2 regions of the Nocardia sp. NPDC051756 genome follow, and region 2 is predicted to be linked to the other one. Evidence: riboswitches for the same ligand, from Rfam matches in the RefSeq annotation. Region 2 holds a riboswitch; the other holds the start of a gene.

Region 1 (5,269 bases), on a different contig from region 2:
GCAACGCGGTCCTCGGCCAGACCCGCTTCGACCAGTTCCGCGGCAACCTCGGGATCGCCGACAACATCCTGTCCGCCCGCCTCGGCCGCCTCATCGACGCCGGATTGCTGGCGAAAGCGCCCTACCTCGACGGCAACCGCACCCGCCAGCACTACGTCATCACCCCGGCCGGCGTCGCCCTGCGCCCCGTCTTCGAGGCCCTGTCGGCGTGGGCGTGCGAGTACGTCAATCCCGAGCAGCCGGCGACCATGGCCCAGACCGTGCACACGACATGCGGCCAGATCAGCCAGGATCGACAGTTTTGCGACACCTGCGAGACCGACATCGAAGACGGCGAGATCGCCTGGTTGATGCCCTGGCTCTCCCCATCGCCCCTCCCGCTGGCAACTGCCTCAGCGGAATAAGGCAACTACTTCTGGAGCCCTCCGCGGGCGGCTTCGACGCAGCCACTCGGCCCGAGCGAAGTTCAGGAAAGGCCACCGATCGCCGGCGCCTGCACAATCGTCAACCGCGAGCGCTTACGCAACGTGAACCCGAGCGTCTCGTACAGACTGATCGCCGTCAGGTTGTGCGCGACGGCGTGCAGAAACGGGGTCTCGCCCCGCGCCCGGATGCCCGCGCCGACGGCCCGGATCAGCCGCGAAGCGATACCGCGCCCGCGGAATTCGACGTCGGTGCAGACCGCGCTGATCTCCGTCCAGCCCGGCGGGTGCATGCGCTCGCCCGCCATCGCCACCAACCTGCCGTCCACCCGCAACCCTAGATAGGTCCCCATCTCGATGGTCCGCAGCGCGAACGGACCCGGCTCGGTCCGCGCGATCAATTCCAGCATCTCGGGCACATCGGCGACGGTGAGCACCTCGAATTCCGGATCGGTGGCGACCCGCAGCCCGGTCCCGTCCATCTGCACCGAGCCGACTTCTTGCAGCACCGTCCAGCCGTCCGGCAGCACATGTCCCGTGCCGCGCAGTCCGGTGCTGCCGCCCGGCCCGAGGACGGTGGCCAGATCGATCCAGTCCTGGTCGTCCAGCACCGGCGGATGGCCGACGAATCTGGCCACCTCCGGGTCGTAGCGCCCGATCCGCCCCACCCAGCCGGCGAACCGGTGATGCTCACCCCGCAGCGACGACCGCACCGGATCGTCCAGCGGATGCAACGGGGTAATGACGTCGACAGTCGACTCAGCGGTCACCGCACACTCCTCCACAACAACGTTCAACCAGAGAACGTTAGCGAGGCGCACAACCGCCAGACACCGTTGCACTCACCAAGATTCAGACGCGCACTCAGACCCCCGGATACGTACGACGCACGCTGGTCCCCTGACTGAGGTCGGCGCCGTACACATGCAACGTGATGGCCACCATGTCCCCGGTGTTGTGCACCTGATGAATGTCCTCGGGCGGCGCGACCCCGCTGACCGAGCCGGTCGGCCGCTGCTTCTGCCCGATCTGGATCAGCCGATCACCATCGACCGCGAAGATGTTCTCCGTCTCGGCGCCTTGCAGAACAAGGAACGAACACCACACCAGATGATCGTGGATCTCGGTGATCTGACCGGGCCGCCACACCACCGCGGATATCGAGAAGGCGGACTCGGTGTGCAGCGTGTGCCGGGTGTATCCGTCGGCGGATCCTGCGCGTTCCGCCGCGGTGAGTAGTTCGGCGGTCGGGCGCAGCGCGGTGAGGACCTCCGCCACCCGCTCGGCGGTGCGGTGTGGATCGGATTCAGCCTTGGTGCACAAGCGAATTCGCTCGATCAGATCTGCGAGGCCCGGTCTGGTCAGCTGGGCGTCGGTCACGATGGTCATGGCTCTCTCCCTTCCAGGGTGCCTCCCATCGTCACTCGCGCCTCACATGACGTCTAATGCCAAAATCCCCACGCACACATAAGTACTCTTGATATGTGCTGAACCTGACCCAGCTCACGGTGTTAGCCGCTGTCGCACAACACGGTTCGGTCACCGAAGCCGCGAAACAGCTGCATTACACCCAGCCCGCAGTGAGCCACCACCTGGCGCGCCTGGAAGCCGCCACCGGCGCGAAGCTGATCCAGCGGGTCGGCCGCGGCATCCGGCTCACCCCGGAAGGCGAACTGCTGGCCGTCCGCGCCGCGGAGATCGTCGGCCGGGTCGACGCCGCCGCAACCGAACTCGCCGCGCAGGTCGGACTACGGGCAGGCCGAGTGCGCATGGCCGGATTCCAGTCCATCCTCAGCACCATCGTGCCCAAGGCGGCGGCCGCGCTGGCCCGCGCCCACCCCGGCATCGAACTCGGCCTCGTCGACGAACATCCGGTCGAAGCACTGCGCCTGCTGCGCGCGGGCCGCATCGACGTCGCGTTGATCTTCCGTTACGCCGACACCCCGCGCGAGGACGACGGCCTCCGGCTGATCCATCTCCTCGACGACCCGATCTACCTGGTCAGCGACGAGCCGGGCCAGACCATCGCCGACCACCGCGACTCGACCTGGATCGGCGGCTGCGCTCGCTGCCAGGACGAACTGGTCACCGTGTGCCTGCGGGCGGGCTTCACCCCGCGCATCTCGTTGATCAGCGACGACATGGTGGTCACGCAGGCGCTGGTCGCCGCGCGCATGGGCGTGGCCACCCTGCCTGGCCTCGCCCTGCGCGCCCACCGCATGCCCGGCATCCACACCACCGAACTCCCGGAGGACCCCCGCCAGATCTTCGCGGTCACCTACGGCGATCCCCCCGATCCACCGGCCACCACCGCGTTGATCCGCGCGATCCAGGCCTGTCTCTGATGCTCAGGGTTTGCGCAGAATCCCGCCGTATTCGTAGACCTTGCTGCGGTGTTCGGTGGCGCCGACGTAGCGCAGCAACGGCTCCGGCACCGGCTCCAATGGCGGCTGGTCCGGATCGGGCCGCCACTCGACCAGATTGACCAGACCGGGTTCGACCGGTTCCAAACCATCGAACAGCGCATCGACCTCCGTAGGCGTCCGGCTCTGCCATGGAATCCCGGAACCGTCGATCTTCGCCGCGAAGGCGGAGCCGACTTCGGCGTCATCGCTGACGACCTGGGAGAAGGCGAGATAGCTACCCGGCGCGGCGACGGTATCGATGATGTGCCGCAACACATGTCGCGCGCCCTGACCGACTTTGTCGGTGTCTTTGAGGTGATGGCCGACCGACAGGTACAGCACCGCGATCGGCTCGCTGAAGTCGAGCAGGCGCTCCACGTCGGGATCGGCGAGGATCGTTTCGGGCTTGCGCATGTCGGCGGTGACGACAGTGGTCCGTGCGCGCGATTCGGCCAGCAATGCGCGGCCGTGCGCCAGCACAATGGGGTCGACGTCGACATAGGCGACGCGCGCGTCCGGGTTGAACCGCTGAGCTACCTGATGGACGTTGTTGTCGGTCGGCAACCCGCAGCCCATGTCGAGAAACTGGCTGATGCCCGCTTCCTCCACCAGGTAACGGACTGCGCGATAAAGGAATTGGCGGTTCTGTCGCGCGATGTCGACGCATTCCGGAAACCGGCCGAGCATATAGAGCAGGATATTCTGGTCGGCGGGGTAGATATCCTTCCCGCCCAGCATCCAGCCGTACGCGCGCGCCGAACTGGGCCGGTCGAAGGACATCCCCGGTTTACTCCGCCTATCACCAGAGCCCATTGTGACGTCCTCTCACCCAGCGATATGCGGTCGAACTTCGGCCTCGGTGTGGTCGGCCGCCGCATGCGCTGTTCACGAATATAGCTCTACTCAGGTGATTTGGACGCAGAGTGCGAACTTCCGGCCCGGCGCGTGGCGGGCCGTATCGTCACGTACTGCTAGGTTCTTTTCCGCAGGGAACACCGGTGCGAATCCGGGGCTGTCCCGCAACTGTGACCGAGTAGCGAACCTTCATCTCATGGCCACGACCTTCCTGGGTTGGAAGGCCGAAGGCGAGCGTTGATCCGGGAGCCAGGATACCTGCGCCCTTTTCAGGATCGAGTTTCACGAGGATGAGAATGCGCGTGCACACCCGCCGCCGGCCCAGCGCCGTGCGGCTACCCGACCATGCTCCCGGGCGACCTCGCCGTTCCCGGCTCGGCGTTGTGCTGGCGGGACTGCTCGCAGTCGCCATGGTCTTCACCGCTTGCGCGTCGAGCGACGACGGAGCGGCCTCGGCCCGCGCCTTGCGGGCGTCCGGCGACGGCACCTTGACGATCTACAACTCCTACAAGATCGCCGGGCTCGACCCGATCGGCACCGGCACGAACTGGCTGTTCGACTGGGGCGTCGCGGAGAATCTGCTCCAGATCACCGAGAACGGTGAGGTCGCACCGTGGCTGGCCGAATCGGTCACCCGCGACGGAGACACCCGCTGGATCGCGACATTGCGCAAAGGCGTCACCTTCCAGAACGGCAAGCCGGTCGACGCCGCCGCCGTGGCCGCGGCGCTGACCAGGCAGATCGCCCGGTCCGCGGCGGCCAGGGTGTATCTCGACCCGGCGACGAAGGTGACCGCCGACGGCGAACGGGTCGTGCTCACCACGCCGACCCCGAACGCGATGGTTCCCGCCGCGCTCGCGGCGCGGGACAACTCGTTGCAGATCTACGACGTCGCCGCGATGGACGCGGCCGGCGGCGACTCGGCGAAGATCGTCGGCGCGGGCGCGTACTCCGGCCCGTACGCGATCACCGCCTGGACGCCGGACAACCTCGTGCTCGCGCCGTACCAGAATCATTGGGAGGGAACGCCGCCGTTGAAGGGCGTCACCGTGCGCGTCGTGCCGGACGAGCAGGCCCGGCTGGCGGGTGTGCGCAGCGGCGAGGCCGATATGGCGTTCTACCCGTCCACCTCGGCCAAGCTGGTCTTGCAGGGTGAGCGGGACATGCACGTGCTGTCCTCGGCATCGGCGTTGCAGTCGCTGCTGGTCGAAATGAACCTCAAGGCGGGCATCTTCACCGATACCGCGGTACGCAAGGCGTTCACCGCGGCGATCGATTACCAGGGCATCGCCGCCGATGTCGGCAACGGTCAGTTCGCCGCGGCAGCCGGCCTGTACCCGCCCTCGATGTCGTTCGCGGTGGACAGTCAGGTGCACGACCTGGACCAGGCGAAGCGACTGCTCGACGCGGCAGGCTGGGCGCCGGGCGATGACGGCGTCCGGGCCAAGGACGGCCGGAAACTGGTGGTGCGGTTCGTGACCCAGGCCCAGGGCCCGGAGACCAACGACGTCGCGATCGCGATGAAGGACCAGGTCGCGCGCGCCGGTTTCGACCTGCGCATCGACAACGCCGAGGACTCCGCCGCGG
Region 2 (5,269 bases):
ACCGTCGTTTCGTCGTCGTGACCGCGCGCGGCGGCGCGTACGGACCGGGTGCGCCGAAGGCGGCGTTCGACTATCAGGAGCGGTTCCTGCGCGACTTCTTCGCGGGCCATTTCGCCGTCCACGACACGGTTTTCATCAATGCCGAGCTGGCCAACGCCCGGCAGGATCCCGCGCTGGCGCACCTGCGCGACAAGCACGACGAGTCCTACGCGCTCGCCCTCGAAACCGCGCGCGGTCTCGCGAAGGAGTACTGAGATGAACTGGGTCGTCCTCGGCATCGCCGGCTTGGTCGAGATCGTCTGGTCGCAGAGCATCAAACCGACGGAGAACTTCACCCGCCTGTGGCCGACCGTGCTCTGCTTCGTGCTCGGCGTCACCGCGGTGTATCTGCTGTCCAGGGCCATGCAGACGCTGCCGGTCGGTACCGCGTACGCGATCTTCACCGGCATCGGCGCGGTCGGCGCCATCGGCCTCGGCATCGTGTTCAACAAGGATCCGCTCAGCGCGGGGCGGGTGTTCGCGCTGTCGTTGATCATTGGTGGCATCGTGCTGGCCCGGCTCACCAATCCCGAGTGACCCGATGCGGCAACGCTTTTCGTGTGTGGCGGCGGGGTGTCGACCTCGCCCGCCATGCCGCCGACGTTGCTAATACAGCGCTCTAGTCTGACCCCGAGACGTGCGGAGGTCGGCTGGCTAAGCTCGGGCTGCATCCAATACTCAGCGAAAGGACCGTGATGCCTACACGTACCGCGCGTACTGCTTGGACCGGCACTCTGCAGGAGGGGTCGGGACAGGTCGAGCTGGCCAGCTCCGGCGTCGGCAAGTACGACGTGTCGTTCCCGAAGCGTTCGGCCGACGACGCCGACGGCACCACCAGCCCGGAGGAGCTCATCGCGGCGGCGCACTCGTCCTGCTACGCGATGGCGCTCTCCGCGCAGATCGGCAATGCCGGCGGCACCCCGGAGAGCCTGGATGTCAGCGCCGACGTGACCCTCGGCCCGGACCCGGCCGGCGGCTTCCGGATCAGCGGCATCAAGCTGACCGTGCGCGGCAAGGTCTCCGGCATCGACGCCGACGCGTTCGCCGCCGCGGCCGAGGCCGCCAAGGCCGGCTGCCCGGTCAGCAAGGCCCTGGCCGGCGTCGACCACATCCTGCTGGACGCGGCCCTCGCGTAGTTGCTTGGTTCCCCGCACATCCGCTCGGGTGTGCGGGGAGCCATGTGCTTGCGCGAAATGCTCAGGCCCGGCGGAAGAATCGGCGGGCGGCCGGGTGATACATCGCGGGGACGGCGATCAGCACCGCCACCACGTGGATGGTGCGGAACAGGCCGATCACCACGGACTCGACGGTGAGGTGGGCGAACAGGTCGCCGAACTTGTCCGCGGACAGCAGCGCCGCCAGCGGTTCGACGATCAGCGACAGCAGGCCGATCACGCCGATGCCGAAGGTCAGCAGGAGCCGAGCCCAGCGGGCGCCGTGCGTCATCCGGATCGCGACGACGAGTACGACCAGGTAGATCCCCAGTCGCACAGCGAGTCCGGTGACCAGCCCGGCCACGTCGACCTCGTCGCGTTCCAGCAGCAGCGCGGCCTGCTCGATGGCCTCGGCGACGCCGGCGAGCAGCGCGACGACCAGGCCGACGAAGGCGACGAGGACGGCGCGCGGTGGTTGCGTGGGAGCGCCCGTACGCAGCGGTGCGGGCCAAAGAGAAAGGGCAGTGCCGGTCATGACACCGACACTGCCCTTCGTCTCCTGGATGCGGATCAGCCCGCGGTAGCGATCGACTCTCGTACCGGAGTATCACTGCGCGTGGCGAATTCGCTGAGCGCGGCGAAGCCGAGGGCCAGGCAGGCCCACAGCGTCGCGGTCTCACCGAGCGAGGCCGCCCGGAACTGCCACAGCAACGCGGCCGGGAAGTCCGCCTTCACCTCGTTGACGCCGGGCAGCAGGACGTAGCCGACGATGGTGACCAGAACGAACGCGGCCACCCCGCCGATCAGCCGCAGGGTGCTCAGCTGACCGCGCAGCACCTTGTAGACGTACACGCCGATGCCGACGGCCGCCAGGCCGAGCAGCACCGCCGCCAGCCAGAGCAGGGTGCGCTGATTGATCGTCTCCGGATCACCGACCGCGGGTGGATTGGCCGGGTACTTGAAGAACGGCACCGCCACGATCGCGGCCCAGCCACCCAGCCCGAGGGCCAGCGCCAGCTTCGGCCCGGACAGCGTGCTGTAGCGGCGGGCGAAGTTCGCGACCGCGGCGAAGATCGCGCCGAGCGCGAGACCGGCCAGGCCGAGGGCGAGGAACTGTCCCGCCTGCTGCCCGGTGCGGCTCACCAATGGTTCTTCCTCGTCGCCGTGCGAATGTCCGCCGCTCGCCTCCGCTTCCGCGCCGGGCGCATGCGCCGCGGCGGCGGAATTGGCTTCCTCGATGGCGATGGCGGCATTGATCTTCGGTTCCCCGACGAAGAAGCCGACCGACGCGGCCAGCAGACCCGCGATGAGACCGGCCAGCAGACCCCGCAGCAGCAGAGTCTTCAGCGAACCGGTCAGAGGGACAGCAGGGGATGGATTCAATGGCACGGAAGCCCCAGCAGGTGGCGTCCGTCATGCATCAACTCGTGCAGGTACATCCCGCTGCGCGAGATGACGCCCTGATCGAAGCCGACCAGGTACAGCGTGAGCAGTGCGAGTAGAACGACACCGACTGTGACGAGCACAGTGGCCAGAGTTTCGTTTGCCCGGCTCGGCGAATGCGCGATAGCCATGTGTCCTCCTAGGGATGCGCGAGGTCGGACCTTCGTCCCTCCACAGCGCTTTCAGCGTCCCGTCGAATGAGTGCGAAGATGCCGGTGTCTGGCTTTCCGGCACCCAGGGACTCGGTGCATGGAACACAGTGGCGCGACCGCTCCGGAATGTCACCGGATTACCGCATCACCCTCGCGTTATGTCATTCGAACTGTGACACCCGGAGGCACCCGACGTCAACACGACCAGCACGGTCGCGCCCCGGCGTCGGGCGAGTCGCCGGGCAGGTCGGCCCGCCCGGCGATGGTCGAAAGGTCAGCCCGCGGGCTTGGCGGTCACGTCCAGCACGACCTCGAATTCCAGCAGCGACGCACCGGTGGACACCGGCTTCTGCCGCTCGCCCGCGTGCGCCTCGCGCGCCGGGCCGTCCCGCCACGCGGTGAACGACTCTTCCGAATCCCACTGGGTGACAACGAAGTACCGGTTGTCCCCGGCGACCGGCCGGAGCAGCTGGAAACCGAGGAAACCCGGCGAGCCCTCCACCGCGTGCGCCCGGTGGGCGAACCGCTTCTCCAGCTCGGGGCCCGCGCCCTCGGGAACCTCGATCGCGTTGATCTTCACAACAGCCATGCGCTCGACAATACGACCCGCGAGCGACTGCCCGGTATGGGCCGTATCGGGGGTTGTGCGCAGCTGTCGGCCCGGCCCGGCAGAATCAGCGGGGTGTTGCATGACGAAGGCGGAGCGGGCGTACCGATCCTGCTGTTGCACGGACTGATGGGCAGCGCCCGGACCTGGCACGACCAGCTGGACTGGCTGCGCGACTACGGCCACGTCTACACCTTCGACGCGGCCGGGCACGGCAGGCCGGCCCCGGACGAGCTGACCACCGAGGCGTTCGTCGCCGATCTGGCCGCCGCGACCGCGGGCATCACCGAACCGATGGTGGTGATCGGGCATTCGATGGGCGCACTGCACGGCTGGGTGTTCGCCGCGGCGCACCCCGATCGGGTGCGGGCGCTGGTGATCGAGGACATCGCCCCGGATTTCACCGGCCGGACGGCGACGGACTGGGCGGCGATGATCGAGGCGTGGCCGCAGCCGTTTCCGGACGCGAACGCGGTGCTGAAGTTCTTCGGGCCGGTCGCCGGGCGGTACTTCCTGAACTCGTTCGCGCACGGGCCGGACGGATACCGGCTGCACGGGTCGGTCGCGACGTTCCGCGACATCTCCGAGGAGTGGGGGAGTCGCGACTTCTGGCCGCAGTGGCACGCCATCCGGGTGCCCGCGCTGCTGCTCGAGGGCGAGCACACGATCACCCCGCCCGGCCAGATGCGGCAGATGGCCGAGACCCATCCCGATGCCGAGCACGTACTCGTCACGGGCGCAGCGCATCTCGTGCACGACGACCAACCGGACCAATACCGCGCCGCCGTCGAGCACTTCCTCCGTCGTGTCCTCGCCGAGCCGCACGCCTCTTGATTTCAGAAAGCGTGCGGTGTGGTCAGGGCGCGTTGCCGCCCTCGCCGGCCAGGGCGAAGAGGCCGTCCACGGTCTGCTCGATCAGGCCGTCGACCAGTAGCGAGTCCAGCGCGCGGGCTCGCTGGCCGGGGTCGCGGGGCCAGGCGAGGTCGAGACGCACTTGCTCGACCGGGCCCGTCGCGCCACGGAGCACGTCGAGCAGCCTGCCGCGCGCTTGCCGGTCGGTGCCCTCGTACTTCTGTGTGCGACGGACGATTTCGGAGACCGGGCGGCCCGCGGCGACCCATGCGCAGCTCGGCAGCGGGCAGCGCGAGCAGTCCGGCGTGCGCGCCGTGCACACCGTCGCGCCCAGTTCCATCAGCGCGGCCGAGAACACCGCCGCGCGGTCGATCTGTTGCGGCAGCAGCGCTTCGGTCTCCGGCAGATCCCGGGACGACGGATTCCCGGCCTCCGCCCGCCCGTGCACGGCCCGGGCGACCACCCGCCGAACATTGGTGTCCACCACCGGAACTCGTTGCCCGTAGGCGAAGCACGCGACCGCCCGCGCCGTGTACGCCCCGATTCCCGGCAGGCCGAGCAGCACGTCCACGTCGGCAGGCACCTCGTCGCCGTGTTCCGCGGCCAGCACCCGCGCGCATTCGTGCAGCCGCAGCGCCCGCCGCGGATAACCGAGCTTGCCCCACGCGCGCAGCACCTCGGCCTGTGAGGAGGCGGCCATCGCCGAGGGCACCGGCCAGCGCGCCACCCACTCCCGCCAGATCGGCTCGACCCGGACCACCGGGGTCTGCTGCAACATGATCTCGCTCATCAGGATCTGCCACGCGGTGACCTCGCGGCGACGCCACGGCAGGTCGCGCGCGGTCTCCGCGTACCAGTCGAGCAACACGTCGGCATCGATGCTGTTCGGTGCTTTCCTCACGGTTCCTGTCCTACTGCCGCCAGCTGGTATTTGCCGACCCGTAACCAAACGAACTCGCTGGTAACCCAAGCCTTGTGCACAATGGTCGGTATGCCTGATTCAAATCCGGTCAGTGCCTGGA

What was found. A riboswitch is a leader RNA that binds a small molecule or an ion and turns the genes downstream of it on or off. The one in region 2 is predicted to bind cobalamin.
Region 1: another riboswitch for cobalamin. It lies ahead of AB0M22_RS34645 (ABC transporter substrate-binding protein); the one in region 2 lies ahead of AB0M22_RS41370 (CbtB-domain containing protein).

Annotation. Positions count from the first base shown of each region.
Region 1 covers NZ_JBFAYV010000008.1:429,710-434,978, forward strand. Annotated here, with positions in the region: gene AB0M22_RS34620 (helix-turn-helix domain-containing protein) at 1-404, shown strand, start outside; gene AB0M22_RS34625 (GNAT family N-acetyltransferase) at 467-1,192, opposite strand; gene AB0M22_RS34630 (cysteine dioxygenase family protein) at 1,287-1,811, opposite strand; gene AB0M22_RS34635 (LysR family transcriptional regulator) at 1,907-2,767, shown strand; gene AB0M22_RS34640 (SAM-dependent methyltransferase) at 2,771-3,607, opposite strand; cobalamin riboswitch at 3,815-3,942, shown strand; gene AB0M22_RS34645 (ABC transporter substrate-binding protein) at 3,979-5,269, shown strand, end outside.
Region 2 covers NZ_JBFAYV010000015.1:11,757-17,025, forward strand. Annotated here, with positions in the region: gene AB0M22_RS41345 (NAD(P)H-dependent oxidoreductase) at 1-254, shown strand, start outside; gene AB0M22_RS41350 (multidrug efflux SMR transporter) at 256-576, shown strand; gene AB0M22_RS41355 (OsmC family peroxiredoxin) at 735-1,175, shown strand; gene AB0M22_RS41360 (hypothetical protein) at 1,237-1,728, opposite strand; gene AB0M22_RS41365 (CbtA family protein) at 1,764-2,582, opposite strand; gene AB0M22_RS41370 (CbtB-domain containing protein) at 2,573-2,767, opposite strand; cobalamin riboswitch at 2,829-2,984, opposite strand; gene mhuD (mycobilin-forming heme oxygenase MhuD) at 3,063-3,377, opposite strand; gene AB0M22_RS41380 (alpha/beta hydrolase) at 3,471-4,229, shown strand; gene AB0M22_RS41385 (A/G-specific adenine glycosylase) at 4,252-5,148, opposite strand; gene AB0M22_RS41390 (carbonic anhydrase) at 5,239-5,269, shown strand, end outside.